Regions from separate parts of the Eubacterium sp. AF34-35BH genome, predicted to be linked through region 1. Evidence: riboswitches for the same ligand, from Rfam matches in the RefSeq annotation. Region 1 holds a riboswitch; the other holds the start of a gene.
What was found. A riboswitch is a leader RNA that binds a small molecule or an ion and turns the genes downstream of it on or off. The one in region 1 is predicted to bind FMN.
Positions count from the first base shown of each region.

Region 2: another riboswitch for FMN. It lies ahead of ribD (bifunctional diaminohydroxyphosphoribosylaminopyrimidine deaminase/5-amino-6-(5-phosphoribosylamino)uracil reductase RibD); the one in region 1 lies ahead of DWZ69_RS11105 (ECF transporter S component).

Region 1 covers NZ_QUDZ01000012.1:405-14,445, forward strand. The annotation lists gene ispD (2-C-methyl-D-erythritol 4-phosphate cytidylyltransferase) at 190-873, opposite strand; gene tsaD (tRNA (adenosine(37)-N6)-threonylcarbamoyltransferase complex transferase subunit TsaD) at 870-1,889, opposite strand; gene DWZ69_RS11080 (ribonuclease Z) at 1,908-2,816, opposite strand; gene DWZ69_RS11085 (hypothetical protein) at 2,974-3,213, opposite strand; gene rimI (ribosomal protein S18-alanine N-acetyltransferase) at 3,287-3,739, opposite strand; gene tsaB (tRNA (adenosine(37)-N6)-threonylcarbamoyltransferase complex dimerization subunit type 1 TsaB) at 3,913-4,638, opposite strand; gene tsaE (tRNA (adenosine(37)-N6)-threonylcarbamoyltransferase complex ATPase subunit type 1 TsaE) at 4,635-5,060, opposite strand; gene DWZ69_RS11105 (ECF transporter S component) at 5,292-5,903, opposite strand; FMN riboswitch at 6,162-6,289, opposite strand; gene DWZ69_RS11110 (aspartate kinase) at 6,398-7,726, opposite strand; gene DWZ69_RS11115 (homoserine dehydrogenase) at 7,752-8,954, opposite strand; gene prfB (peptide chain release factor 2) at 9,162-10,280, opposite strand; gene secA (preprotein translocase subunit SecA) at 10,361-12,934, opposite strand; gene raiA (ribosome-associated translation inhibitor RaiA) at 13,182-13,721, opposite strand.
Region 2 covers NZ_QUDZ01000006.1:37,504-55,679, reverse strand. The annotation lists gene DWZ69_RS12385 (helix-turn-helix domain-containing protein) at 1-292, opposite strand, end outside; gene DWZ69_RS08100 (ABC-F family ATP-binding cassette domain-containing protein) at 389-2,248, opposite strand; gene DWZ69_RS08090 (Hsp20/alpha crystallin family protein) at 2,672-3,133, opposite strand; gene DWZ69_RS08080 (MATE family efflux transporter) at 3,593-4,939, opposite strand; gene DWZ69_RS08075 (metallophosphoesterase) at 4,950-6,068, opposite strand; gene DWZ69_RS08070 (flavodoxin) at 6,127-6,576, opposite strand; gene DWZ69_RS08065 (MarR family transcriptional regulator) at 6,902-7,342, shown strand; gene DWZ69_RS08060 (cytidylate kinase family protein) at 7,342-8,631, shown strand; gene DWZ69_RS08055 (SseB family protein) at 8,827-9,255, opposite strand; gene ribE (6,7-dimethyl-8-ribityllumazine synthase) at 9,502-9,966, opposite strand; gene DWZ69_RS08045 (bifunctional 3,4-dihydroxy-2-butanone-4-phosphate synthase/GTP cyclohydrolase II) at 10,220-11,422, opposite strand; gene ribE (riboflavin synthase) at 11,441-12,145, opposite strand; partial or broken gene ribD (bifunctional diaminohydroxyphosphoribosylaminopyrimidine deaminase/5-amino-6-(5-phosphoribosylamino)uracil reductase RibD) at 12,108-13,239, opposite strand; FMN riboswitch at 13,507-13,621, opposite strand; gene DWZ69_RS08030 (acyltransferase) at 13,676-14,776, opposite strand; gene DWZ69_RS08020 (leucine-rich repeat domain-containing protein) at 15,129-16,031, opposite strand; gene DWZ69_RS08015 (leucine-rich repeat protein) at 16,229-17,182, opposite strand; gene DWZ69_RS08010 (6-phospho-beta-glucosidase) at 17,496-18,176, opposite strand, start outside.

The DNA.
Region 1 (14,041 bases):
TCACGAGCCTATAAGCTCTCTAATGGAGATCGATATGCCAGTGAGATGACGAATTGGGGGAGCACTTATGTGCGGAGCAATTCGTATAAATGACTTTTCGTTTATCTCTCTGTGCCTACATGCAAGTGAAAATTTGGAACCTGTTTGTTATTTAAATGCCAAATAGATTGCTATAGTGTTTTCGTTTTCTTAATCTTGTAAGAAACTTTCTACTACAGATATGTCTTCGGGAGTTGTTACTTTTATATTTTTATAATCTCCCTCTATGAATTTTACTTTTGCATGTCCAAACTGTTCCATTACCATTGCATCATCAGTAATATTTTCAGCATTTAATGCCATCATTTTTTGATAGGCTTCCTTTATCATAGTTGTCTTAAAACATTGCGGAGTTTGAGTTATCCACAACGTGTTTCTGTTTGGTGTGTCTACCACTTCATTATTTTCATTTACTATTTTTATTGTATCTTTAACAGGTACACCAACAACACAGGCATTATCTTTTATTGCGCCATTAATGCCTCTTTCTATTATTTCATTTGTTAATACAGGTCTGGCGCCATCGTGAATAAGTACAATGTCTCCTGATATATGTTTTAAACCGTTATACACTGATTCGTATCTTTCTTTTCCGCCGGCTACAATGTCTTTTACTTTTGTAAAATTATATTTTTCTACTATTTCTTTTTTGCAAAAGTCTATATCTTCCGAACCTGTTACAAGTATGATTTCATCTACTCCATATTTTTCAAACGCAAAAAGGGAATACCATACAAGAGGCTTCCCTTTTATTTCCATAAACTGTTTCTTTTTACTGCTTTGCATTCTACTGCCACTTCCTGCTGCAAGTACAATAGCTGATATTTTCATTATCTTTCTCCTAATTTTAAATTTGGTATTGCATTTAAGTCCCAACCGGAACGAACTCCATTAATATATTCATAATATGCTGCAGAGCCAATCATAACAGCATTGTCTGTACATAAAATAGGTGATGGATGATAAAATTCTACATTACGTTTTTCACATTCTTCCTTAAAGGCTTTTCTAATGGCTGTATTTGAAGCCACCCCACCTGCTATTGCAAACTTTTTCATGCCTGTTTCTTCAAGTGCATGCATTGCACGTGTTACCAAGGTATCCACCACGCAATTTTGGAATGATGCAGCCACGTCTGCAGGATTAATTTCTTCGCCTTTCATTTTTGACAAGTTAAGCTGATTTAGTACAGCAGATTTCAAACCGCTGAAACTAAAGTCATATACACTGTCAGTTATTTTTGCCCTAGGAAATTCGTATGCATGTGGATTTCCATCCTTTGAAATTTTATCTATTTTAGGACCACCTGGATATCCTAAGCCTATTGCTCTTGCCACTTTGTCAAAGGCTTCTCCTGCGGCATCGTCTCTTGTTTTTCCAAGAATCTTATACTTGCCATAATCTTCTACCACAACAAGGTGAGTATGTCCACCCGATACAACAAGGCATACAAATGGTGGTTCTAACTCTTTGTTTTCCACATAATTGGCGCAAATATGTCCTTCAATATGATGTACTCCAACTAAAGGAATATCTTTAGCAAAACATATAGCTTTCGCTTCCGCTACTCCCACTAAAAGTGCGCCTACTAACCCTGGTCCGTATGTAACTCCTATTGCATCAATTTCATCTAATGTTGTTTTAGCATCTGATAAAGCCTTCTCGATAACATAGTTAATGTTTTCAATATGTTTTCTTGAAGCTATTTCAGGTACTACGCCTCCATATAATGTATGTAAATCTATTTGTGAAGATATGACGTTAGATAGCGCTTCTCTTCCATTAACAACAACTGCTGCTGCTGTTTCGTCACACGAACTTTCAATTGCTAATATTTTTATATCTTTCAAAACAATACCTCTACTTTTCTAATCTTCAAACATTAAATCAACAGACATCCCATCTTTTCCTGTCTTTGCATTTGGGAAAATGTCTGTAACCGTATCTAAATAAAGCCATGGTTTTACAAGAGATGGGCTGTAGTGTGTCAGCCACATTTCTTTTGGATTGGCTTCTTTTGCGATGTTTGCAGCTTCCACAAAAGTCATATGTTTGTGTTCTTTCGCTTTTTCTTCTTTATCAGGTTCTCCATACATTCCTTCGCACACAAATAAATCTGCATCTTTTGCAGCTTTAGCAATGTTTGCAACAGGTCTTGTGTCAGTTGCATATGTTACTTTTAAACCTTTTCGTGGGGGTCCCATTACCATATCAGGTGTGAAAACCCGGCCGTCTGCCTCAACTGTTTCACCTTTTTGTAAAAGACTCCATTTTTTTATTGGTATATCCAGTTCTTTTGCTTTTGTGGCATCAAACTTTCCGCTTCTGTCCACTTCAATTGAATATCCGTAACATGTTATGCTATGTTTTACCTTAAAAGCTTTTATTCTGTATTCTTCAAACTGAATTGTCTCCAAATCTTCTGATAATTCAATAAACTTTATATCAAAAGGAAGTTCAGGTGCAATTGTTCTAAGTGCCCTTACAACTCTTTCCAAACCTTTTGGTCCAATCATTGTAAGTGGCTCTTTTCTTTCAGCATTTCCCATAGTAAGCAACAGGCCCGGAAGTCCACTTATGTGATCAGCATGATAGTGTGTTATGCATATTACATCAATTGGTTTAAAGGTCCATCCCTTCTGTTTCACTGCAACCTGTGTACCCTCCCCACAATCAATTAATATGTTACTTCCATTATATCTGCACATTAAAGATGTCAGCCATCTTCTGGGAATTGGCATCATTCCTCCTGTACCTAACAAACATACGTCTAACATTCTCTTCCTCTTTCTTTTCTGCAATTCTACAGTTACTTTTTATTTTTACTACCTACAGGAATTCCAAATAAGTTCTTTATTTTTCCTGTCATTCTCAGAAATTAGAATTTTCACAATAACGCTTTATATTCTTTGTTGCTATCTGAAATCAGAATTTCTATAACAATTCTTTATATTCCCTGTCGTCTACAGGGATTAAAAATTCTCCCGTTATTTTGTCGTAACATTCTTCGCACAAATCAAAAAAATGTTCTCTTCCATCTTTGTTTGAAAAATAGTTCCATTTATATTCTACAGTAAAATTGCCTTCTTTTATAATTTCATTTTCTACGATTAATTTCTTCCCACATTTATTGCAAGTCACTTCCACTAATTTTTCATCTTCGTATCTTCTCATAACTTCCTCCTAAAATAAATATTTTTTATTTTATAGGTTTCACACGTAAAATAATAGTGGAAAGTAATGTATTTTATAGATTTTGTTTCCACATTATAACTGCATTTTCTTTTGGTTTTTCGTAATAATCTTTTCTAATGCCGGCCTCCTTAAAACCATTCTTTTCATATAGTTTTATTGCGGGCACATTAGTTTCTCTTACTTCTAAAGTGAGATTTTTTATTTTTTTATTTTGTGACCAATCAAAGATATAGTCAAGCATATTCTGGGCAATATGCTTTCTTCTGTGTTTAAGAGAGACTGCAACATTTGATATATCAGCCTCTTCTCCAAATACATACATACCAATGTAGCCTACAATTTCATCATTGCACAAAGCTACTACAAAATTGGTATTTTCACTTTCCAGAGAATCTTTAAATGATTTTTCAGACCAGGGAATAGAAAATATGCTTTGTTCAATTTCAAAAACAGCAGGAATATCCTCTATGTTCATTTTTCTAATTGTTATTTTTTCCTGTTCCATATTTTAGTCCTACTCTTTATATTATATTTTATACTTCAGCCTAATTCTTACTTTTTGTATTTTCACTACGAAATTTTGTTCTGCTTAATTTTAATTAAAATTTTTATCTTTTTTCATTATTAATCTCTGTTGTATTTTAATTAATTTTTTGTTTTATTTCTTTTCACACAGATTTATTTTTCTGCCTGCGCTTTTTCTTTGGCTAATTTTTCTTTAAGTTCTCTCTCTGCCTGAGATAATCTTAAATATTCAGGTTTATGGTCTGCCGCTTTTTCAATTTTTCCCTGAGCATAATAGATTTCACCAAGGGCTGCCACACTTGAAGCTTTCTGTCCATTCATAGATGCAGGTGCATAGTAATGCTCTGACTTCATTTGGGCGTCAATAATTTCTTTTCCTTTTTCAACACCATCGCCAAGGAAAATCACAGCTTTACCTGTTTTATCTAATTCTTCAATTAAGTCCTCAAGCATCATAATGCACTGTTCTTTTATTGTTTGCATTTCTGTGCCTTCAAATTGATAAATTCCTGTATAAACCTGTCCTCGTCTCGCATCCATAATTGGACAAACAATATACTGTGACGAAAACATATTGTACGCCAAAGCGTCCATTGTTGGAATATTTATGATTGGAATACCAAGCGCCAAGCCGAAGCCTTTTGCTGTGGCACTACCTATTCTAAGTCCTGTGTAAGAACCGGGACCTCCTGATATTGCTATAGCATCTACTGTTTTCATATCAAGTTCAATTGTTTTACACATTTCATCTATCATTGGTAGCAATGTTTGAGAATGTGTTTTTTTGTGATTAATTGTATATTCTGCATTTAAAACTCCATCTGTTGTTACGGCAACTGTTGCTACCATTGCAGAGCTGTCTATTGCTAATATTCTCATAGTCCCTCCACTGTAATCTTTCTATAGTCTAATCCTTTTTCAAGATTTTTATCTATTTCAATATTTATTGCTTCCTCGGGTATTAATTCATCTATTAATTTTGACCATTCTATGAGGCATACGCCTTCTCCGAAAAAGTATTCCTCGTATCCGATTTCATACATTTCTTCAGGATCACCAATTCTATATACGTCAAAATGATATAAAGGAATTCTCCCCTCCTCGTATACCTGTATAATTGTAAATGTTGGACTGTTGACGTTTTCTTCAATGCCAAGTCCCTTTGCAAATCCCTGAGTAAACACAGTTTTTCCAACTCCTAAATCTCCATTTAGGCAAAAAATCTGACCAGCCTTTGCTTGCTCACCCAGATTTTTTCCTAATTCAAAAGTTTCCTTTTCGGAATTTGTTTCGTATATCATCTATCCTCCAATATATTTAGGTTAACTTTGTTTTCATACTAGGGTACATCCTAGCGTAATGCTTTTTGTGACATATTATTCTTTGAAATTTCTATTGCATTAAAAAGCACAGAAATATGCCATACTGATTAGTATAAACAATATTTCTGTGTTTTTCAAATTTTTCTATGTTTTAATTTGACGATTGTGTTTTGATTTAGCCATATACTTATTTTTTTAAAGTCAATATTTTTATTTTTTTGAACCAATCTCTTTTATAAATGAACTGATTCTTTTGTAGACAACGGCTGTGATTAAACTGTCGATTACAGCTTTTAAAATATTAAACGGTCCTACACAAATAAGGACGAATGTAAATTTGTTAGAAATAGCTCCGTTGATTTTTGCTCCCATTCCAATAATTGCATCTAATGGCATGCCGAAAGCTTTTACATAAAAAGGAATTAAAACCCAATAGTTAATGGCAATTCCAGCAACTGCCATTACAAGTGTACCTACTGCCATTCCAATGAACGCGCCCATTTTTGTTTTCTTATACTTGTATATTAAACTTGCAGGAACAACAAATGCACAACCAATTATGAAGTTTGCCAAATCTCCAACGTAGGCTGTTGATGTTCCTTTTACTAATAATTTTAATAATATTTTTATTGCTTCAATAAACACGCCTGCCAATGGTCCCATTATAAATGAACCAATTAGTACAGGAATTTCACTTAAATCTAATTTATAGAATTCCGGCGCAATTACAGGAATCGAAAAATCAAATAAGTGTAAAACTAAAGCCAATGCTGAAAACATCGCTATTAAAACTATGTTTTTTGTTGTAAATGTTTTTTTCATTTATATTACCTCCAATTTATAACATTAATGTAACAAAGAATGTCCCTTGCGAAATTTTACACACCAAGCGCAGGTTACTTTAGTAACTTTTTTCTTTTCGCTGGGGTGGTAATCCCTAGCGTAACGTTTTTTATTTAATAAGAAATCACACACAACTTTACGTGAGTGATTACCCCCAAGCTTGACAAAGAGCCAAAAAAACAGCAACCAAAATTTCTCCGGTTGCTGTTTTTACTACTGCATGTAACAGTAATTATATTCTATCTTCTCTCATCCAGACTTTACTGTCGGTTATGGATTCTCACCATATCATGCCAATAGGCTCGCTGACTTATGCTTAAGCAATCACAGCCGGTTAGGAATTGCACCTTACCCCGAAGAACTTTATTTAATTTTCATGTTAATGTTAATACTTTGTTATTATGTTGTCAAGTTTGTTAATAACTTATTCTTCACATAATACTAACGTTAATAAAAATTACTTTTTTACTTATTTATTTTTTTACTTTAATGAATGCATTGTAAATTGCACGTAATGCAACTTCAAAATCTTCTTCTGCTACACCGATAATGATGTTAAGTTCTGAAGATCCCTGGTCAATCATTTTAATATTAACTCTTGCCTCTGCTAAAGCTGTGAATAAGATTGCAGCTGTACCTCTGGCACTCTTCATTCCACGACCTACTACTGCAATAAGGGCAAGGTTACTTTCAATAAATAACTGGTCAGGATGTACTCTTGAACGGATTTCGTCAAGAATAGCTGTTTCCTTTCCTGCTAATGCATCTGTCTGAATAACAACACTCATTGTGTCTACACCTGATGGCATATGTTCAAAACTTACATTGCTCTTTTCCAATGCACGAAGTACATTTCTACCAAAGCCTACTTCGCTATTCATTTTGTCCTTTTCAATATTAATTACTGACATACCCTTCTTGCCGGCAATACCTGTAATAATATGTTCACATGGCTCAGCAGTTTCTGAAACAATCATAGTTCCTCTATCCTGTGGGCAGTTTGTGTTTTTGATATTTACAGGGATACCTGCTGCTCTAACAGGGAAGATAGCATCTTCGTGTAAAACAGTAGCTCCCATGTATGCTAATTCTCTAAGTTCTGCGTATGTGATTGTGTTAATTGGACTTGGATTATTTACAATTCTTGGATCGCAAATTAAAAATCCACTAACGTCTGTCCAGTTTTCATAAATCATTGCGTCTACTGCTCTGGCAACAATTGAACCTGTTACGTCTGAACCACCTCTTGAAAATGTCTTGATAGTTCCGTTAGGCATAGAACCGTAAAATCCCGGAATCACTGCATATTCAGATTTTGCAAGCTTTGGAGCTAACTTTTCTGATGTTTTATCCCAATCAAATTCTCCTCTTTCATTGAAGAAAATATATTTTGCAGCATCAATAAAATCAAAACCTAAAAATTTGGCTAATACTTTACTGTTTAAGAATTCACCACGACTGGCTGCATAATCTCTACCTGCCATATGAGAGAATGCGCCCTTTATAATGTCAAAATCTTCGTCCAACGAAAAATCCTGAATGCCTAAGCCTTCAATAATTCCATTATATCTTTCCTTAATAAGATTAAACTGTTCTTCAAATTCTTCACCTTCTGAAGCTAATTCATAACAGTTATAAAGCATATCTGTAACTTTAATATCTTCTACAAAACGTTTACCCGGTGCTGATGCAACAACAAAACGTCTTGTTGGATCTGCTAAAATAATATCTGCAACTTTTCTAAACTGGTTTGCATCAGCTAGCGAACTACCACCAAACTTTACAACCTTTGTTTCTTTCATAACCTGCCTCCTAATTTATCTTTTATTATCCTTCAATTCTAATTCTAGAGATTACATTTCCTAATTTTTCAGCTTTTGCATCAAAATCCTGTTCGCTTAATTTTTCTGTAGCAAAACCGATTTCTCCTGAAATTCCTGCAGCAATGTATTCTACATTTCCAAATACAGCCTCAACTTCTTCTTTTGACTTTGTTGTTCTAACAAAGAACTTCTTCTTTGATTTTGAAAAATCTTCAACTTCAAGCTTTTCTTCTTTCCACATTACAGTTGTAGAAACATTCAAATGTCTAACGCTATCAACTACATCAGATACTACCGCACTTGCTGTAGGGAGTTTGCCTGCACCACTGCCGATAAATACAAGGTCACCTACCATGTTTCCACGTACTAAAATACCGTTAGTTACACCACTAACGTTGTATAATGGATGGTCAGGTGCTAAAAGTCTTGGTGCTACTGAACATACAATACCTGTATCTTCGTTCTTGCACTTTCCTAATAACTTAATTGAACGGCCCATTTTCTTTGCATACTTAAAGTCCTCAGCAGTAATTTTTGATATACCTTCTGTGTAGATTTCTTCAAAATTAACTGTCTTTCCATTTGCTAATGAAGCTAAAATTGCAATCTTTCTAACCGCATCATAGCCTTCAATATCTGCTTCAGGATTACGTTCTGCATAACCTAATTCCTGTGCTTTCTTTAAAGTGCTGTCAAAATCAGCACCTTCTTTATCCATCTTTGTAAGAATATAGTTTGTTGTTCCGTTTAATATTCCTGTAATTTCACAAATCTTATCCGCTGTAATATGCATGTTCATTGGACGGATAATAGGAATTCCGCCACCTACAGCAGCTTCAAATAAGAAGTTTCTATTATTTGACTGAGCAATCTTAATAAGCTCAGCACCATATTTTGCAACTAACTCTTTGTTAGATGTACATACACTCTTCTTTGCTAATAATGCTGACTTTACAAAATCATAAGCTGGTTTTAACCCACCCATTACTTCAATTACTACTTCTACTTCAGGATCGTTTAAAATAATATTGTAATCATGTACTAAAACGCTTTCACATGAATCTCCAGGAAATTCTCTTAAATCTAATACATATTTTACGTCAATTTCTTCACCTGCATTTGCAGTAATAAGCTCTTTATTTTCATTTATAATTTCGAATACACCTGAACCTACTGTTCCGTATCCTAAGATTGCTACCTTTATCATATTTCCTCCTTAATTGTGTTCTAGCCCTTTAGGGTGCAAATTCTTCGTAAATTTTAGCATGGTTAAATATTTTTATCAACTAATTTTAAGCTGTTTACTTTGTTTTCATAACAAATTATTACATATTTATTAATTTTTTTAATAAATCGCATGGATTTTTATGCAATATTGTGGTAGTTCGGTAAAGTGTTAAAGTGGTTTGTGATGTTAACTTTCCTCATTACCTGTATTAATCCATTTCAAATATCCATTAATAAAAGGATCAATGTAGCCATCTAAAACCTTGTTAACGTCAGTAACTTCAACGTTAGTTCTATGGTCTTTTACCATAGTATACGGTTGCATTACATAAGACCTTATTTGGTTGCCCCAACCAATCTCTTTTACTTCACCTCTGATTCCTGAGCGCTTTTCTTCCTCTTCCTGTTTTTTTAGCATGTATAATTTTGCCTTTAACATTTTCATTGCCTTGTCTTTGTTCTGAAGCTGTGACCTTTCATTCTGGCATTGAACAACTATTCCTGTTGGCAAATGAGTGATTCTAACAGCAGATGATGTTTTGTTAATATGCTGTCCACCTGCGCCACTTGATCTATATGTATCAATTCTTATATCGTCATCATTAATTTCCACATCTAAATCTTCCTCAATATCCGGCATTACATCTAAAGATACAAATGAAGTCTGTCTTTTGCCTGCTGCGTTAAACGGTGATATTCTAACAAGCCTGTGAACACCTTTTTCAGATTTCAAATAACCATAGGCATTTTCTCCATTAACCTGAAAAGTTATTGACTTTATTCCTGCTTCGTCACCATCTAAAAAATCTAAAACTTCAGTCTTATAACCTTTTGACTCTGCCCATCTTGTAAACATTCTATAAAGCATACTTGCCCAATCGCAGGATTCTGTTCCACCGGCTCCTGCATTTAATTTAAGAATTGCGTTACATTTGTCATATTCTCCTGATAAAAGAGTGTCTATTTTTGTTTTTTCAAAATTTTCTATAAATTCATTTAACTGTTCTTTTACATCTTCAACGATAGACGCACCTTCCTCTTCATTGCCCATATCTATCAAAATTCCAATATCTTCATAATCGCTTTGGATTTTTGAAATTGTGTCTATTTGAGATTTAAGATTTTTCAATTCCTTCATCAGCTTCTGCGATTTTTCAACATCATCCCAAAACTCCTGTTGTTCCATTGCTTCTTCAATTTCGCGTATTCTGTTTTCTTTTGTTTCAATATCAAAAGAAGCTGCAAGTTCTTTTACTTTATCTTTGTACTGATTCCACTCATATTTGTATTGTTCAAATTCAACCACAATATTCCCTCACTTGTTGTTTTATAATTTCAAGAAAAGGCGGGTAATCCCCGCCTTCTCGCAATTTTTATTATATGAACTTATGCTTTACGTCCACAACAGTTCTTATATTTCTTTCCACTTCCACAAGGACATGGATCATTTGGATAAACCTTAGCTTCAACTCTCTGCTTTGGCTTCTTAACTCCATCTGAGTCATCTTTGTTTGTTCCTGTAACTTCTGCTACCTCTTCACGTTCAACGTTCTGCTCAACCTGAATATGATATAAAGTCTTTACAGTATCAATCTTAATATTTTCAATCATATAGCCAAACATTTCGAAACCTTGAATCTTGTATTCAACAGCCGGATCTTTCTGACCGTAAGCCATAAGACCAATCCCCTGTTTCAACTGTTCCATATCATCTAAGTGATCCATCCATTTCTGGTCGATTACTTTAAGAAGGACAATTCTTTCAAGTTCTCTAATATGTTCAGGTTCTGGGAATTCTGCTTCTTTTGCTTCATATAATTTCAAAGCTTCTTCCTTTAATTTCTGTTTGAATTCAGACTTTGTATATTTTGCAAGTTCTTCCGGTTTGCTCTTTAACTTAAATGGAATAATTTCAAATAATGACTGAACTAAACCTGCAATATCCCAATCTTTTGGTGACTGATCATCGCCTGCAAACATATCAACCTGAGATTCAATAATTTCGTTAATCATCTTGATTATTGCATCTCTCATGTTTTCACCGTTAAGAACTCTTGCTCTTTCAGCGTATATGATTTCTCTCTGGTCATTATTAACCTTATCGTATTCCATAAGGTTCTTTCTTATACCAAAGTTATTTCCTTCAATCTTCTTCTGGGCTCTTTCAATTGTACTTGTGAGCGCCTTGTGATGTAACTCTTCGTCTTCAGGTACCCCTAATGCATTAAATACTGACATTAATTTTTCTGAAGCAAAAAGTCTCATAATGTCATCTTCAAGTGAGATGTAGAACTTAGATTCACCAACATCTCCCTGACGACCTGAACGACCTCTTAACTGATTATCGATACGTCGTGATTCATGACGCTCTGTACCAATAATCTTAAGTCCGCCTGCTTCTCTTGCTGCATCATCAAGTTTAATATCAGTACCACGACCAGCCATGTTAGTAGCGATAGTTACTGCTCCATGTTGTCCTGCCTGTGCTACAATTTCTGCTTCTTTTTCATGATATTTAGCATTCAATACCTGATGTGGTATACCACGTTTCTTTAAGATATCACTAATCTCTTCTGAAGCATCAATGTTAATTGTACCAACCAAAACAGGCTGTCCTTTTGCATGTGACTGTTCGATATCATCAGCTACTGCTTTTAATTTACCACGCTTTGTCTTAAATACTGCATCTTCGTGGTCAATACGGGCAATTGGTCTGTTTGTTGGTATTTCAACAACGTCCATGCTATAAATATCTCTAAATTCTTTTTCTTCAGTAAGGGCTGTACCTGTCATACCAGCCTTCTTTTCATACTTGTTAAAGAAGTTCTGGAATGTAATTGTAGCAAGTGTCTTACTTTCTCTGTTAACTTTTACATGTTCTTTTGCTTCAATAGCCTGATGTAGTCCATCAGAATATCTACGACCAGGCATTATACGACCTGTAAATTCATCAACGATTAATACTTCGTCGTCTTTTACAACGTAATCCTGATCTCTATTCATTAAGTTATGTGCTCTTAAAGCTAAAATAACATTATGCTGTAATTCTAAGTTTTCAGCATCTGCATAGTTATCTATGTGGAAGAATTTTTCAACCTTTGCAATACCCTGTGCTGTAAGGTTAATAATCTTATCCTTTTCATTTACTAAGAAATCACCATCTTCTTCGATATCAACACCCATAAGGGCATCCATCTTGCTCAATTCAGGACTTGCCGTTCCTCTTTCCATCTGTCTTGCTAAAATATCGCACATTTCATAAAGCTTTGTAGACTTACCACTCTGACCTGAAATGATAAGTGGTGTTCTTGCTTCATCAATAAGAACAGAGTCAACCTCATCGATAATACAGTAAGCTAATCCACGCTGAACTAACTGTTCCTTGTATACAACCATGTTATCTCTAAGGTAATCAAATCCAAGTTCGTTATTTGTAATATATGTTATGTCGCAGTCATAAGCTGCTTTCTTGTCTTCATGTTCCATGTCTGAAAGGACACAACCAACTGTAAGTCCTAAAAATCTATGAACCTGTCCCATCCATTCAGCATCTCGAGTAGCAAGGTATTCATTAACTGTTACGATATGAACTCCCTTTCCTGTTAATGCATTTAAATATGCCGGAAGTAAACATGTCTGTGTCTTACCTTCACCTGTTTTCATTTCTGCTATACGTCCCTGGTGAAGAATAATACCACCCATTATCTGACAAGGATAATGTTCTGTTCCAAGAGTTCTTCTTGTTGCTTCTCTTACTAAAGCGAAAGCTTCAGGAAGTAAATCGTCTAATGTTTCCCCCTCTGCATATCTTTTCTTGAATTCTTCTGTTTTTGCTCTCATTTCATCATCTGTTAATTTTTCCATTTCAGGTTTAAGAGCTAAAACCTTGTCTAATGTATGCTTATGTCTTTTTAATTCACGCTCACTATGCGTGCCAATAATTTTGTTAATTACACCCATTGTAATCTCCTCTTTAAATTTATTCTGATCTGCAACGTGGTATCAATTGCTGTTTTCAATCAATTCCCATTGCCAAAGTATTTCACACACTATCGAATATATTAACATTTTACCGTTATTAATTCAACATATTAGATTTTATTTTATTGTAAATTTTGTAAACTTTCCGTTAAAAACAAAGGAATCGCTGTTAACATACACTAATATGTCAACAGCGATTATGCTTACTTAAATATCCCGCAATATTCTAGTCGAAGTTTGGTTCGATTAATCCGAATGTACCGCCCTTTCTCTTATAAACCACGTTCACTTCATCTGTTTCTGCATTAAGGAATACAAAAAAGTTATGTCCTAATAATTCCATCTGAATACAAGCTTCTTCAGCATCCATAGGTTTAATGCCAAAGCTCTTTGTTCTTACAATCTTAACTACATCTTCGTCCTCATCTTCATAATCAGCTTCAATGTAATCATTTGTGAAATTGTCGCGATATGATTTTTTCTTGTCAACTAACTTATTCTTATATTTAACTAACTGACGTTCTATTGTCTCCTCTACCATGTCAATAGAAGCATACATATCCTCACTAACTTCTTCTGCTCTAATAATGCCGCCCTTTACTGGAATTGTTACCTCCACTTTTTGGTCGTTTCGGTTAACACTAAGAGTAACATCTGCTTTTGTCTCTTCTGCGAAGTATTTGTCAAGCTTACCAAGCTTCTCTTCTACAGCGCCTTTGATGCCCTCTGTCACCTCAATATTTTTTCCGAAAATTTTAATTTTCATGGTACCACTTCCTTTCGTTATCTAGTAACTAGATTATACCATAAACCACCTACTTTTAACAACGAAAATCACACATTTTTCATTAGTTATATTTTTAACTATCTTTTTGTGCATTTTATACAATTTTTGCGTTTTTTCGTACATTCGATTACATTTAACATAATTTTACCATTTTCTAGTTATTAACATGTATTAACATAGATTTTTTTTAGATTTTATGGGTTATTAACCGACTTATTAACATTATTAACTTTTTTCACACAGATTTTATGTAAATCTTTGTCGAATTATAAAAGAACAGATGTTTTGTGTGGAAGTTA
Region 2 (18,176 bases), on a different contig from region 1:
ACATCGGTATGCGTACAACCTCTTTATTTTGTGGGTTATAATCTATATGCACATTTCCTTTGTTTTCGTTTTCTTTTTTTTCTGTAAGGCCTAAAATATAATCTGCTGACACTCCAAATTCTTTTGTTAATCCAATAAGAATTTCGCTGCTTATGGTTTTAGTCTCTTCATTAACTATTCGACTAATCTGAGATGGAGTTACATTTAATCGCCTTGCCAATTCGCGCCTTGTAATTCCTTTTTCATTACATAAGGACATAATTATTTGTGCTGAAGTTTTATGTGATTCCATAGTTTTCTCTCCTTTATAAATTAACTATAGCACGTATAAAAAGCTGTTGCAAATTTGCAATTTTCCACGATTCATCGTTTAACATATATTCCTTTACTACTGATTTTCAATTTTTTTTGCTAACTCTTCCAAATATTCCCAACGATCCATTTTTTCCATCAACAGCATTTCCGCAGCTTCCTTTTCTTCCAGTAATTCTCTTAATTTTACAGAATTGGTTGCATTTTTGTTCATTTCCATATCAAGGTTTTCCAACTTTTCTTCCAGTTTTGCAATATCCTCTTCTATTGTTTCATACTCTCTTTGCTCATTGTAAGAAAATTTTAATTTTTTATTTTTATGTTTATAAGATTCCTTTTTTTCATTACCGGATAACTTGTTTTCTTTACCACTTCCCCATTTTTTTTGTTCAGGCAGACTTTGGTTACTATTAGCTAACTCTTTTTCAGCTTTCTTCTTATTAATATAGTCTGTATAACCACCTTCATACTGACTAATTACTCCATTTCCCTCAAATGCGAAAATTCTTCTCACCACTCTATCAAGAAAATATCTATCATGGGATACTGTAATTACAATGCCATCAAAACTATCCAAATAATCTTCTAATATTGTCATTGTTTCAATATCTAAATCATTTGTAGGTTCATCTAAAATAAGTACGTTAGGTGCCTCCATAAGTACCCTTAAAAGGTTAAGTCTTCGTCTTTCTCCACCGGACAATTTTTCTATTTTGCTATACTGTTGAGATGATGGAAATAGAAATCTTTCAAGCATTGTCGATGCCGATACAAGTCCATCCTCTGTACGAACAAATTCCGCTGTGTTTTTTATGTAATCAATAACTTTTTCCTGTGGATCCATGTAAGCAATTCCACCTTGTTGGTCTGTCTCAATTTCCTGTGTATAGTAGCCGATTTTGATAGTCTGTCCAATTGTTACAGTTCCACTGTCAGGTTTAATTCTACCATCAATAATTTTCATTAAAGTTGTTTTACCGCAACCATTTTTTCCTACGAAACCAACTCTGTCACCTTTTAAGAAATTGTATGAGAAATCCTTAATTAAAACTGTATCATCACCGTAAGTTTTTGAAATTTTATCAAGCTCAATTGTAGTTTTTCCCATTCTTGACTTAATACTGCTTAATTCAATTTTATCATCTTCAACTATTCCTTTTTGATTCTTAAGGTTTTCATAGCGCTGTATATGAGCTTTTTGTTTTGTTGATCTTGCTCTTGCGCCACGCTGCATCCACTGAATTTCCTTACGGAGAATACTTTGTCTTTTGCGTTCACTTGCTCTTTCGCTATCTTCTCTTTCTGCCTTACGCTGTAAAAACCCCGAATACTTTTCGTTGTAGCTGTAAATTTTTCCTTTGTCTAACTCAATAATTCTGTTAGTAACGCTATCTAAAAAATATCTGTCATGTGTAACCATAACCAACGCCCCTTTAAATGCACGCAATTGATTCTCCAACCATTCTGCCATTTCACTGTCTAAATGGTTTGTAGGCTCGTCTAGAATTAAAATATCGCAAGGTGTAATAAGCACAGAAACTAAAGCAAGTCTTTTTCTTTGACCACCGGACAATTCACCTGTTTTTTGTTCAAAATTATTTATGCCAAGTCTTGTCATCATGGCTTTCGCCTTAACTAACTCGTCTTCGTTTGCATGATGATGTACCATATTCTGCACACTTTCAATTACTGTGTCATCTTCATTAAACTGTGGATTCTGTGGCAGATAATGTATCATCAAATTAGATGCCTTTATGACATTTCCACTGTCAGGTACTTCTAAGCCTGCCATAATTTTTAGCAGTGTTGATTTTCCTGTCCCATTTATGCCAATGATTCCAACTTTTTCTCCTTCATGAAGATAAAAACTTGCGTCATCAAATAAATTTCTTTCTGTGTATGAATGTGTAATGTTTTCTAATGATAAAATATTCACTTAATGCCTCTTTTCATAAAATTTTTGTTGTCTATAATTCACTAAACTTTTTTGCTACTAGTATAACACATATGTAGAAAACCGTAACAATAAACAGAACCGTTTTAGCTTAATTTTATGCTGGGAAATATTTAGACAGTTGTATGATTTTTGACAAATTCTTCAGGTGCCCATTCAACTGATTTACAGTCACCTGAAACTGTGGAACATTTATGTTCTAAATGTGATAAGTACTCTGAACATTGGAAACCTGTTGCAGAAAAATTATGGAATGAAAATAAATAGTTTTTAATTCATACACTCTACTGTGCCCTGTATGTTGTCCACAAACATACGGAGCACAAAAAACCTAGGACACATTATTGTAGTCCTAGGTTTTTTCATTTATTGCTTATTCTCTAAACAACCATATGAAGAATTTATTTATCCTTCAATTTCTATAAATTTTTCTTTTTCTTCAACCTGTTTGTTTTCTTTTGGAACTGTGAAAGACAAAATTCCGTTTTCATATTTAGGATGAACATCCTGAACAGTTACATGATCACCAACATAGAAACTTCTTGTTAGGCTACCTGCATAACGTTCACGTCTTACATATTTACCCTTCTTATCTTTCTCGTCCTTGTCTAATCCTTTAGCTGCATTAATTGTTAATACACCATTTTCAAGTTTCATCTTTATTTCGTCTTTTTTGAATCCTGGAAGATCCATAGAAACTTCATAGCCATTCTCTGTGTCCTTAACATCAGTCTTCATTAAATTTTTAGCATGTTTACCATACAATTTCTTGTCAACATCTGGGAACTCTGGGAATTCAAAGCCTCTTGAAAAATCATCCATAAAGTCATCAAATAAGTTTTCTCCAAAAATACTAGGCATCATCATAAGTCATCTCTCCTTCCATATTACATAACTAAAACTTAATTTGTCATGCGCTACAGCGTAGCGACTAATTTGTTGTGCGCCATCACGTTGAGACCTTTTAGCCTTTTTGTATTTATCTTTGTACCTTTTTCTTTGTACAATTATGTTATAGTCCTTTTTGTTAGCACTGTCAAGAGGTGAGTGCTAATTTTTTTGTGAATTTTTTGTGAACTTTCCAATTTGTGCTTTCAGCCTGTGAGTCTATTTTCCGTAAACTGACACTAAAATGTCATACGCCTTTCCATATGCTGCTTCCCAATTAATTATAACCTTGTTAATCATGTATGTTTTCTCAAGGTCAATTATAAGCCATGCATCATCTGCAAAATTTAATGACCATCTTGAATCATTATTTCCACTTCCATCTGCCTCATAATCCTTTGCGTTATAGGCATAAGCAAAAGCACCGGAACGCCCATTTTATAAGGGTTTCCCAGTGCTTTTATTAATAAATTTGTATCCTAATATGCCCGTCAAATCCGATAAAAACCAACCAATTGGTATGGCTACCCAAATACCAATTACTCCTATAACCGGTATTTTTGATAAATAATATGCTAAAACAACTCGTGTTCCAAGAGAAATTATTGTAAGAATTACTGACATTAATGGCTTATTTATAGCCCTATAAAAACCGTAAAGCATAAATAAAATTCCAATTCCTACATAAAAGGCACCTTCTATTCTTAAATAAGTCACTCCCGTACTTATAACTGCTGCACTCTTACTGCTTACAAATATTGACATAAGTGGTCTTGCAAATATAAATACCAAAGCACTTATTCCCAGGCAAAATAGGACTACACTAATACCTGCTTTTTTTACACCTTCTTTAATTCGCTGCTTTTGATTGGCACCATAATTTTGGGCTACGAAAACAGAAAAGGCATTTCCAAAATCCTGTGCCGGCATATAGGCAATGGTATCAATTTTCACCGCCACCGCAAATGCCGCCATTACATTTTGTCCAAATCCATTAACTATTCCCTGAACCATAAGTATGCCAAGGTTCATCACTGACTGCTGAATACAGGTGTAACCTGATAGTGACAGGATATTTTTAAAATTGCTTTTGCTCCACCTGCAATCTTCTTTTCTGACTCTGTATTCCGGATATTTTATTATGTAATATATCAATATTCCAAGCCCTGCAATATACTGGGAAATTACCGTAGCAACTGCTGCTCCCATTATTCCCATGCCAAGTCCAATTACAAAATATAAATCGAGTATTATATTTAACACCACTGAAACGCCAAGAAAAATTAAAGGTGTTACAGAATTGCCAACTGCCCTTAACAGGTTGGAACAATAGTTGTAAATATACGTTGCAAAAAATCCTATAAATACATAAAACAAATATGTCCGCATATCAGCAAATGTGTTATCTGGCACATTTAAAGCCTTTATAATTTTATCTAAAAAAGTGTATGAAATTATTATCAGTATTATTGTCAGACCACAGGTAATTTCTGAAGATATAACAATTCCGTTTCTAATTGTTCTATTATCTTTGTTTCCAAACGCCATTGAAATAAAAGTGCTGCTTCCCAAAGATAACCCTATAATAATGGATGTAAGAAACGTCATTAAAGTATATGACGAGCCAACTGCTGCTAAAGCGGTGTTGCCAATGAATCTTCCCACTACCCATGTATCGGCTAAGTTGTAAAACTGTTGCATTACATTTCCAAGCATCAATGGGATTGCAAATGCCCACAAGCCTTTTGAAATATTACCTTTTGTTAAATCTATGTTCTTTGCCATTATGTGTTCCTTATTTATTTTTTATATTTATAATCACATACTCCGAATGCTTTTCAGTTCTTATTGGATAGCCCCAACCTGCAATTCCTGATGTGACTATTTCGTTTAAATTACCTTCCTTCACATAACCATAATTCAAATCATTCATATGTAACATTGGCGAAATTAAGCCTATTGGTAAAATCTGACCTGCATGTGTATGACCTGATAAAATAATATCGCCACCGGCTTTCTTCACTTCACTATATTCACATGGCTGATGGTCTAAAACAATCCATTGCTTATTTTTATCCAGCCCTTTAGTCAAGGCAGTTATGTTCTTTCTAATGAAATTTCCATCGCCTCTGTCAGCTCTTCCAACAAGCACTAAATCATTGTTTATTTTTTCAACATTGTCTTCCAAAATTGTGATTCCATCTTTTGTTATCTCTTCTGCTAATGCTTTTGGTGTGTAATATGGTTTTGATGTATAATTATTTTTGTCATGATTTCCGTAAACATAATAAATTCCGTATTTATTATGTATACCACTTAAAGTCTTAAATGCCTCTTTCATTTGTGGTAACGTGGTACTTTCATCAACAAGGTCACCATCCAAAATAACAATGTCAGGACTTTCTTTATTTATTCTCTCAACAACTTTTTCCAACTGCTCCTTATTTAAAGTTATTCCATAATGAAGGTCTGAAATCAATGCCAGCTTATAGCCTTCACTTCTAATATTCTTCTCTGTAGTAACAGTATAATTTGTGGATATAACATTAAAAATATTAAAATATCCGTATGTTAAAATTGCCACTGTAAGAGCTATTGCGACTATGCCTGTTCTATGTAAAAAGCTCACAGCCTTCGGCATGTCATCATTCTTTCTCACTTTTTTTCCAATCCACATTATTAGATCTATGATAAGCAGGAATGCTGCCAAATGTAAAAGAACAAAAAACCAAGTTCCTTTCAATGCAACTGCCGGTGTTAAAATTAATACCGTACCAACTATTGCTGCTATGTTCTTTTTAGACTTTTTCATTTCGCCTTTGCAGAAATCAACTGCTCTGTAAATTTTTCTAAAAAGGTAAAATATTACCACTCCAATTGCAATAATTGGAAGCACAATCCAAATAAAAATCATAAATTCTTCATCCTTTTATAGTTTAACCATATTGCATAAATATTTTTAACCTTGGCAATTAAAACCAAGCCTTAACGCTTCCGTTTAATAACTTTCCTTTTCCCCAATTAATATTAGGGTATTCTTTTTGTAAGTTCTTTTCTACATTTTCGATTCCACTTCCACCTGATGTAGCAAATGGTATTACTGTCTTACCTGAAAAATCATAGCTGTCTAAAAATGTATCAATAATCTTTGGTTCAACATACCACCAAATTGGGAATCCAACTAATACTGTATCATACATGTCCATATTTTCAACCTGCTTTGCAATTTCAGGCCTGCTTGCAGGATCATTCATTTCTACAGAACTACGACTTTTCTTATCCATCCAATTTAAATCTGCTGATGTGTATTTTTCCTTTGGCTCAATTTCAAATACATCACCATCTACCTCTTTTGCTAACTTATTAGCTGTTTTTGCTGTTACTCCGCTTGCACTAAAATATGTTACTAATACTTTACTCATATGTATCACTCCTTCTTTGATTGATTCTATCAAAACCTAATCCCACACCATATTCAATATAACACTGACTTCTTTACCATGTCTAATACCTATTATACATATATGGATATGCCTTTTGTGTATCTTATTTGTAAACATTTTTTATGGAATAAACATTCTTCCATAATTCTGTTGCACAAAACTGTTCTACTATGAATGTGTACTCATTTTTCTCTATCTCATAGGATGCACACTTGTTCCCAGTTCTCTCATTTGACAAATTTTAACTTGTCGTTTATATTTAGTTAGGTTTCTAACAATTAGATTTCTAATTAAGGAGGTTACTATGCAGGAAACACTTCACTACCTATTGATGTCTGATCATCTAATGGTACAAAAAGCTTTGGTTGCAAGTGTAAAAGACACCGGGCTAACTCCCGGGCAACCGAAAATACTTGACTACTTGCTTCACCATGATGGGGCTATTCAAAAAGATATTGCCATGTTCTGTCACATTGAACCGGCATCTTTAACATCTATTTTAAACGGTATGGAAAAAAAGGGATATATTGAAAGAAAAACAGCAGGCAATAATCGCCGCTCACTTCATGTATACCTTACAAAAACCGGGAAAAAATACGCTGACCGTCTAAACCTTGAATTTGCAAAAATCGAAACAGATGCATTAAAAGGTTTTACTGAAGCAGAAACAAATCAGTTACATAATATGCTCTATCGCGTATATGAAAATATGGCAAATACTAAAAAGAAAGAAGGCTTGAATTAATGAAACATTTAAAAATCAGAATACCAATGTATTTTATTGGACTTTTTATAATGACTATTGGTATTGCACTTTCCGTAAAATCTAATCTTGGTGTATCACCTGTTAGTTCTATTCCTTACACTATTACCTGTGTATGGGGTATCGAAATGGGAAAGGCAACTATTCTTTTCCACATCATACTGGTAATTCTTCAGATTTTACTACTTAGAAAAAATTTTAAACCGGTGCAGTTATTACAGGTTCCTGTTGGCGTAGTATTTGGATACTTTACAACTTTTTGTAACTATATGGTATCTTTTCTTCCAACACCTGAGAATTTAGCAATTCGTATTTTTATGGTACTTTTAAGCACTGTATTTGTGGCATTTGGTATTTTTCTATATTTACCGGCAGATTTGATTCCACTTGCAGGAGAGGGCTGTATGCAGGCTGTTTCTTCTGTTACCCGTATTGAATTTTCAAAAGTAAAAATTGGTTTCGACTGTACAATGGTTGTAGTATCAGCCGTTACATGTCTTGGTGCATTACATAGCCTTGGCAGTGTTGGTATAGGTACAATTATTGCTGCCATCTTAGTTGGTACATTAGTAGGTGTTGTTAATCGTGCTTTCGGTAAACAGCGTGATAAATTACTTGGTAAAACCGACGAAGCCGCTGTATCCGATGATGAATTTACTTCAAATTATGTAATTACCATTTCACGAGAATTTGGAAGTGGTGGTAGAGAAATTGGTAAGATTTTGGCAAAACAGCTTGGTTTTGATTACTATGACTCAGAACTCATACGACTTGTTGCTGAAAAAAGTGGTTACTCACCTGAATTTGTAGAGAAAAATGAACAGGTTCTTAAAAATCCTGTTCTCCATGATTTCTTTGCCTGGTATGGCGAGCCACTGGAAGAAACAGAACTACCTAAAGTAAATCAGCTTTTTATTAAAGAATCTGAACTTATACGTGAGATTTCACAGAAAGGTCCATGCATTATTGTTGGTCGACTTGCCAATTACATGTTAAAAGAACTGCCTACTGCATACCATGTATTCATCAGTGCTGATACTGCCGCTGAAATAGCCAGAGTTTCAGCTCGTGATAACATTTCAGAAAAGGCTGCTAAGGCTAAAGTTAAAAAAGTAAACCATGAACGTGCTGTTCACTGTAAATATTTTACTAAAACAGACTGGGGTAATGTTAAAAACTATGATTTGTGTATTAAGTCCGATGACTTTGGCGTTGATGAAACAGCACAAATTATTAAAACTCTTTTCCAAAAGAAAATGAATATAGAATAAAAAATTATAAAGAATATAATTTACTAACTTACAGGTCAAATGCGTGTTTGCTAGTGTAATTATATTTTTAAACAACAAGCATTCATAAACTACTAACAATAATGGTTAAGTATTCGTACCATTTTAGTAATTTATGACTGCTTGTTTTTTATCTATTGTATTCTTCCCATTTATGAATTAACAACCTGTCCTGTTTTACACAATGTTTCCTAATACAATATTAATTAATTTCTTATTTAGCATTATTGTTTTGTTCCATGGATTAAAAATTACACCTTCAATATCATTTGCACTTAAAGATGATTTCAACAATTGATCCATGTCTGCAAGGAATGTGGACATTACCTGATTTCCACCTTTCATTTCCTCATCAAAACTTGTAAACGCTGCCCACCATTTCTTGCCATCAGGAGTTTCCACAACCTGTAATCTTATCTGATTATCTCCCCTTGGTGGCTCCACAGCTATAATCATCTGTGCTTTCTTTGTCATTGTTCTACGAATAACCGTAAGAGTATGTGCCAACATTTCATAGCTACTTTCTTTTTGTAGTGCCTCAATAGCTTCCTCGATTCTGTAGTTTTCTTTTAACCCTGCATCGATTTTTTCATTGTCCCTGTGCATAAAATTTCACCCCTTTGTACTTTCATTTCTTCCGAAATTTACCTTTGCTATTTAAATTTGAATCCGATAAAATCCAATATTTTTGCAACATTATTGTTTAAAATTAAATCCTGGTTAAAATTTAAATCATACTTTTTTATTATGATTAGTATACCACCAACAGATGTTTTTTTCAGCAGAAAATCTCACTATTTTGCATTTAGGTTGTAATTATTTTATGCAATTTTTTAAATTTGTAAATTAATATTATTTTATTTTTCTAATTAGATTTACCATTTCAATAGCGCCAAGTGCACACTCGTATCCTTTGTTTCCAGCCTTGCTTCCTGAACGTTCAATTGCCTGTTCAATATTTTCTGTAGTAATTACACCAAACATTACAGGTATATCATTTTCCATTGAAACTGCTGCAATACCTTTTGATACTTCATTGCAAACATAATCATAGTGACTTGTGCTTCCTCTAATAACAGCTCCTAAACAAATTACAGCATCATATTTTCTGCTTTTTGCCATTTTTGATGCAACAAGTGGAATTTCAAAAGCACCTGGCACCCATGCAACGTCTACATCATCTTCGTTTACATCATGTCTTACCAAACCGTCAATTGCTCCACTAAGCAATTTTGATGTAATGAACTCATTAAACCTTGCCACTACAATTCCAACTTTCATGCCTTCTGCTACTACTTTTCCTTCTAAAATATTCATTTTCTTTCCTACCTTTCATATCTTAATATATCAACACTATCCCCTATTCTCTGCCCAGCTAAATACTTTATCGAAAGCACGCTCCCGCTGCGTTCCGCTCGTAGCGGTCCTATAAAGCCGACTACGCTGCCTTTATGGACCGACGGCTCCACAGCACTTTCTTATAAAGTCTTTAGCTGTGCAGAGAATATTTTTAGTTGTTGTTTTTACTTATTTATTTTTGTCTTTGATTATTTATTAATCTTCTCTTTTATTATTTGTACTGGAGAATATGTCCCATTTTGTATTGTTTTGTTTTTAAGTAATATAAGTCATATTCTGTTGCGTCCATTTGAATTGGAACTCGTTTAGATATTTCCATTCCAAATTCTTCTAACTGGTATACTTTGTCAGGATTATTTGTTAAAAGTTTCAAACCTTTTACGCCTAAATCTCTTAGTATCTGAGCGCCGATATAGTATTCTCGCTCGTCTCCTTTGAATCCTAATGCTAAATTTGCTTCCAAAGTATCCATGCCTTTTTCCTGAAGCTCGTATGCTTTTAATTTATTTATCAAGCCAATGCCTCTACCTTCCTGTCGCATATAAAGTAAAATTCCTCTGCCTTCTTTTTCAATTTGAGTCATTGCGGCAGCAAACTGCTGTCCACAGTCACATCTAAGGGAACCAAAAGTATCACCTGTAAGACATTCTGAATGAACTCTGCAAAGAACGTCTTTACCATCTCCAATATCACCTTTTACTAACGCAATATGGTGTTCACCGTTTAATTTATTTACATATCCATATGCTGTAAACTCACCATATTTTGTTGGCATTTTTGTAACTGTCACTCTATCCACTAATTTTTCGTGTACTTTTCTGTAGTGCTGTAAATCTTTAATGCTAATCATTTTGATATTCATATCCTTAGCCAACTGAACTAATTCTTTAGTTCTCATCATTGTGCCGTCTTCACGCATAATTTCACAGCAAAGTCCACATTCCTTTAGACCTGCCAATCTGCACAAATCCACTGTGGCTTCTGTGTGGCCGTTTCTTTCTAACACGCCATTATCTTTTGCCAAAAGTGGAAACATATGTCCCGGTCTTCTGAAATCTTCCGGTTTTGCATTTTCGTCAACACACTTCATAGCTGTAATTGAACGTTCTGCTGCTGAAATTCCTGTTGTTGTATCTACCCCATCAATTGAAACTGTAAAAGCTGTTTCATGATTATCTGTATTATTTGTAACCATTTGAGGAATTCTAAGTTTTTCCACATACTCCTTTGACATTGGCATACAAATAAGTCCCTTTCCATAAGTTGCCATAAAATTAATATTTTTAGTTGTGGCAAACTCTGCTGCACATATAAAATCTCCTTCATTTTCTCTGTCAGGATCATCTGTTACTAAAATAATTTTTCCATTTTTTAATTCTTCTAAAGCTTCTTCTACTGTATTAAACTGATACATTTTCTACCTCTCTTTCTATCAAAAACCATGCTTACTTAAAAACTCCATAGTTATTCCTGAATGGCTTTTTGTTTGCTTATTGTCTGATGACTCATTATTTTTTAATGATTGATTATGACACTCAACCACACCTCCGCCAAAGCTAATCAACCGTTCCACATATTTTCCAATAATGTCATTTTCCAAATTAACAACATCACCAACTTTTTTATCTTTTAAAATCGTTACCTGAACTGTATGTGGAATTGCTGAGATTGCGAAATTCTCATTACTCACTTTTGCAACAGTAAGGCTGATTCCGTCTATTGTTATGGAACCTTTTTCTACGATATATTTAAGTATTGTAGGGGCTGTCTTAATGGTGTACCAAATTGCATTATCGTCTTTTTCTATTTTTGCGATTGTGCCTACACCATCCACATGACCTGAAACTATGTGACCACCAAATCGTCCATTAGCAGCCATTGCTCTTTCTAAATTTACCCTACTGCCGGTTTTCAGATTATTTAAAGATGAACGTCTCAAAGTTTCATGCATTACATCAGCTTTGAAAAACTGACTTTCTATTTCAGTTACTGTTAAGCAAATTCCATTTACTGCAATGCTGTCACCAATTTTTGTTTCTTCTAAAACTTTTGTAGCACTAATAGTTAATATTGCTGAGTTGGCAGATTTTCTTATGGTTTTAACAGTCCCCATTTCCTCTATAATTCCTGTAAACATTAGCCTCACTCCTTTATGTAACTTTCAATTAAAATATCTTCACCAAGAATGCTGACCTTACTTTTTTCAAGTTTTAAGCTTTCGGCTGGCAACTTAAATCCCTGTCCTTCAACCGGTGTCTTGGCATCTTTCCCGCCAAAAATTTTAGGTGCAATGTAAATTTCTGTTTTATTAACAAGTCCCTTGGATACCATTGACCAGTTAAGAGTTCCACCACCTTCAACAATGACACTGTCAATATTCATCTCCCCTATTTTTTTCATCAGGCTTTCCAAACTTACTTTGCCATTTTCATCAGGTAGCTGAAGAATTTTGCATCCTAGCTCTTCATAAATTTTCACCTTTTCTTCTTCAACATTTCCCGTTGCAATTATTGTTTGAATATCTTTTGCTGACTGTACAATATTCGATTCAATAGGTGTTCTTAAATTAGTATCACATATAATTCTTGTTGGATTTACACCTTCAGGGATTCTGCAGGTAAGCATTGGATTATCTTCCAACACTGTTTTAACCCCTACCATAATTCCACTGTATCTATGTCTATTATTATGTACATGCTCTCTGGCTTTTTCCCCTGTAATCCACTTAGACTCTCCTGTGTAAGTAGCAATTTTCCCATCAATAGTCATTGCATATTTTAAAATTACATACGGTGTTTTTGTTTGAATATAGTGGAAAAAAACTTTATTTAAACTGTCACATTCTTCTTTTAAAATATGGGGTTCAACTTCTATTCCATTATCCTGTAAAATCTTAATTCCTTTGCCTGCTACTAATGGATTAGGATCATCTGAACCTACACAAACTTTCTTTATACCAGCCTGAATAATTGCATCAACACATGGTGGCTGTTTTCCTTTGTGACAACAAGGCTCCAATGTAACATACATGGTAGCTCCGGTCACATCATCAGTGGCGTTTGCAAGAGCATCTCTTTCCGCATGCAAGTCACCATACTTGTGGTGGTAGCCTTTGCCAATAACTTTTCCATTTTTCACAATAACGGCACCTACCATTGGATTCGGCGATGTATAACCCATTCCTTTTTTTGCTAAATCCAGTGCCATTCTCATATAATATTCAGAATTCATTTTTCACCTCCTGATTTTTTATAATCGAAAAGCCCTGAGCATATGCTCAGGGCTTTCGAATAATCTAAGTTACTTAATTAATTCTTGTTAATACTGATTAACATTTAAGTAAATTATTGAAGTAATTATTAACATTATTTCATTTTAAATTTGCTATATGATAATTACTAATTTTGAACATATCTGCCAAACATATTATTATTCAAAAAAAACTCTGGAAATATCTTTCCAGAGCATATAACTATCAATATAAATTTTAAATTTATTCCATATCTTCTTTCATCCAGACTTTACTGTCGGCTTCGGAGTTTCACCGAATCATGCCTTCCGGCTCGTGGGCTTTACCACCGGTAGGGAATCGCACCCTGCCCTGAAGATTTATTCAATTTTCATTTAAGACTATACTCTACATATATCTAAATGTCAACTTTATTTTTTAATACAATTCCTTGTTTAATATTTTTATATTCCTTAATTTGCTAATTACTACCTTATTCAAAAATTTTTCACATATAATGTCTATGCACGCACATACAATAAAAATCAAAATAACACTTGTGATTGCACTCACTATTAACATTGCTCCACCTTCCAAATACTTTTCCGGACACTTGATAATATCATTCCATAAAAAGTATCTCATCGTGTCACTGTTAGCATGTATCAATAAAATACCGAATGTTGTTTTTGACAATGTATTAATTATTTTGCTATTTTTAATATTTATGTTCTTAAATAAGATAAATAACATAATTGCCATTGTAATAGCCATAAATTTATTAGCTCCAATGACAAAATGATATATATCAATTTTCATTGTGTAATTAAACACATAGATGCTAATACATATTACTACAGCAGAAATAATTGTGCCTACTAATCCCACTCTAAAATTATCCCATTTTTTATTACCATATTTTCTTATAAAAGCCCCAATTAAATATACTGTAATGTACCATCCCAATCCTTCAAAATTGTCTCTAACAAATAAATATCCCTCACTGTCTATCTGAAAAAAGAACGTGCTAAAAATAGAATATAATGCTATTAAAATAGATAGTAATATAATCATTTCCTTTTTATTCATAGCATTTATAAGCTTATTAATAAAAGGAATCAACAAAAATAATGCCAAATATAAAGCTACAAAACTATCATATCCTGTTCCATAGTTTTTTATAAAAGGAACAAATCCATACAACAGATTATATTTTCCTAAAGGATAATATCCTGCAATCAGAAAAGCCCCATTAATTACCAGAAAGTAAAAAGCATATTTCACAACCAAATTACACCACTTTAATAATGTGACTGATTGTTTACACATAAAAAAACCTGTTATGATTATAAAGCCATCAATAGCAATCTTTCCACCACATCCGAATATTTCTATCCCTATCATTTTTGCTGACATTTTAGCTGGTGTAAAGAACGCTTTTATACCGGAATTTACCACATAATGATGTGCTATTACCATTATAATCAAAACAATTCTCAACAACTCTATATTTGATTTTCTCATTTTTTTTATTTCCATTTTTCACTCTTCCCTCCTAAATTTTGACAATTATCTTTAATTATAACACACAATAGTCTATGTTCAATAAATTCTTAGAAACACCAGCTAATAACACCAAATTTCAAATTTCTACAAGAAAGGATGTCGCTTACGACATTCTACGCACCGAGTGCGTGTTGCTTTAGCAACATTTTTCCTTTCGCGCGAGTGGGCATCCATAGTGGAACGTTTTTTATATAATAAGAAATTTTGAAGGAATTTCTTATTATATAACAAAGCTCTGGAAATACATTTCCAGAGCTTCTAATTATCAATATAAATTTAAAATTTATATTATTAGTTATTAATACACTCTCTTTATAAGCTATCTTTATAATTTCACAACATTGCTCCATTTTGTGTACAATGTCTTGCCACCTTTTTTTCTATACGCTCTATATTGGAATATGCTTTTTACGTCTTTAGGTGCAATTTTATTTTTGCTTACAAACTTGCCCATTTTTCTGTCAAGTTTACCATAACTTGGAATGTAACTTTTTTTAGTTTTCTCCACAAAAGTCTTTTTGATTTTTTTATTCTTTTTACTACTAATAGTTATTTTTACCTGATAACCTTTAGCTGTGTCAACATCATTCCAAGTAAATGGATATAACATATAAGGCTTTATCTTTTTAAAAGATTTAGTGTAGCTTATTTTTGTAACAGTATTCAATGCTCTTTCAGCCATTTTCACTGAATTGGGCAAATAAATTTTCTTTACTTTGGCTGTGTAGAAAGCATTTTTTCCAATGTTTTTTACTTTAGGACCTTTAACTGTCTTAAGTTTGCCACAGTTTGCAAAAGCCTCTTTTCCAACATCTTTAACATTTTTTAAATTGATTTTTGTTAGATAATTACATTCTGAAAATGCATAGTCTTTTATTTTGTTTACATTATTTAAGTCGATATTCTTTATGTAACTTCCTGCAAATGCATGTTCTGCTATCACTTTAACTTTCTTAGGAACCGTTATATCTACAACTCCGCAACCGGCAAATGCATAAGTACCTATTGAAGTAATGTTGTCTTCCATTTTGATAGTTTTCAACTGTGCATTATTAAATGCATGTTCCGCTATTTTCTCAACTGTTTCAGGGATGGTATAGCTACCACCAATATTCTTTTGTCTTGGATAATAAAGTATAGTCTTTTTGTCTTTTGAAAATAAAATTCCATCTTCTGACATATACTTAGGATTGTCTTTATCAACATTTACACTTTCAATGCTATTCATTGTCCAATGCCAAATTTCATCTATACTTCCGGTATAATTTTTGTCTATTGTTATTACTCTGTAATCTGAGCCATGCTAAATTTTATCTATGCTCACTTCACCGCCTGTATTCTCGCTGGCACCTACAATATTTACCTGAAAACACATAGTAAACGCTAATAATATTAGTAAGAATTTTTTCATAACTTTCTCCTCCTTTAATCTGCATCATGCCATGAATCATAAACCATATAATCACTCCACTTTGTATACACTTTTTTATTCTTTATGTATTTATAGGCCCTTACCTTTGTTTTTATAAAATAGTGCTTATACTCCGAAAAAAAATCTATTTTTAAATTTTTGTCATATCTAAAGTCGTAATTTAATTCTCTAAATTTATTTAAAACTTTTTTTCTTATTTTCTTGTCATAGACATTTTTTGATGTTTTTGCCCTTACAATTTTCTTGTCTTTTGGTTTAAATCCACTATATATTACGCTCTTAACATCATAGCCTTTTGCTTTTGAAATCTTATACCATCTATTACAGCTATATACATATGGCTTTATTTCTTTAAATTTTTTATTAGTTTTTATTAAAATATTGCTGTCTACAGCACGTATATCCAGCTTTGCCTTCTGATTTAACTTTATTTGCTTTATTGCGGTATTATTTATACCCTGTTCTTCAATTCTGCTAATATTATTTGACACAATCTCTTTTAGATTTTTGCATTGTGAAATTCCATTAGAATTTATTTTTTTTGCTTTATTTAAATCAATCTTTTTCAATGATGTACAATTATAAAAAGCCTTATTTTCTATAACTTCGGCACTTGTAATTAACTTGTATGACTGTGATTTACTTCTTGGAAAATAATATAAAATCTTTCCATCTTTTGAATAAAGCACCCCGTCTATAGCCTTATATTTTGAATTTCCTTCTGCCACTACAAACTCTTTTTTACAATCTACATATTGGTATTTTGTGTTGTACACTGCATCACCACGATAATTTTCATCAATATAAATCTTATCGTATGATGTTCCATGTCCTTTTACATCTTCAATATTAGTAATATTATCATTTGCACTAACACTAATCCCAAATAATATTGTTGTTACCAATATACTAAATATCATTGTTACTTTACATAGTTTTTGTTTCATAAAAAAACCTCCTTTGAGAAAAAAGAAAAGATTACTTGCTAAATATGTAAGTAATCTTTTCTTCGCTTAAATTGTTCTACATTGTTTTAATTACTTCATACTCTATTTACATTATACATTTTTTTTAATTAATTCAAATAACGGTGCAAGAGTTTTCACATTATTTTATCTATATACTTTTAAACGTAGGATTTTTACTATTTATTGCATTAGCAAATTAAAAGTTTAGCAAATAAAAAGGTAAAAAAAAAGACTGTGCCTTAACATTTTCAAGCTGTTAAAGTACAGTCCCTTCGATTACTACTATGTTTTATTATAATTCTTCACCATTGGAAGCTATTACCTTTTTGTACCAGTCAAATGACTTCTTTTTGCTTCGTTTTAGTGTGCCATTACCTTCATTATCTTTGTCAACATAGATAAATCCGTAACGTTTTTTCATTTCTCCTGTTGTAAATGAAACACAGTCAATACAGCCCCATGGTGTGTACCCCATAAGTTCTACCCCATCGTCAATTACAGCTTTTTTCATTTCTTCAATGTGAGCTTTTAAGTAAGCTATTCTGTAATCATCATCGATTGTTCCGTCTTCATTTACAGTATCAATTGCGCCAAATCCATTTTCCACAATAAATAGTGGCACCTGATATCTTTCATATAACAAATTAAGTGCATATCTAAGTCCAATTGGATCAATCTGCCAGCCCCAATCACTTGTTTTTACATAAGGATTTGGAACGCTTCCAGGGAAGCCATCTACACCATTTCCATCTGCAACATGGTCGGCTTTTACAGCATTTGTCATATAGTAACTTAATCCTACAAAGTCAACAGTGCCTTCTTTTAATATCTCCCTGTCTCCTTCTTCCATTTGAACGTGAATGTTTTTCTTTTTCCACTCAGGCCATACATAAGATGGGTATTCGCCTCTTACATGAACATCACCAAATAAATAGCGGTCATGCATTGCTTCAACTGAATACATCATATCTTC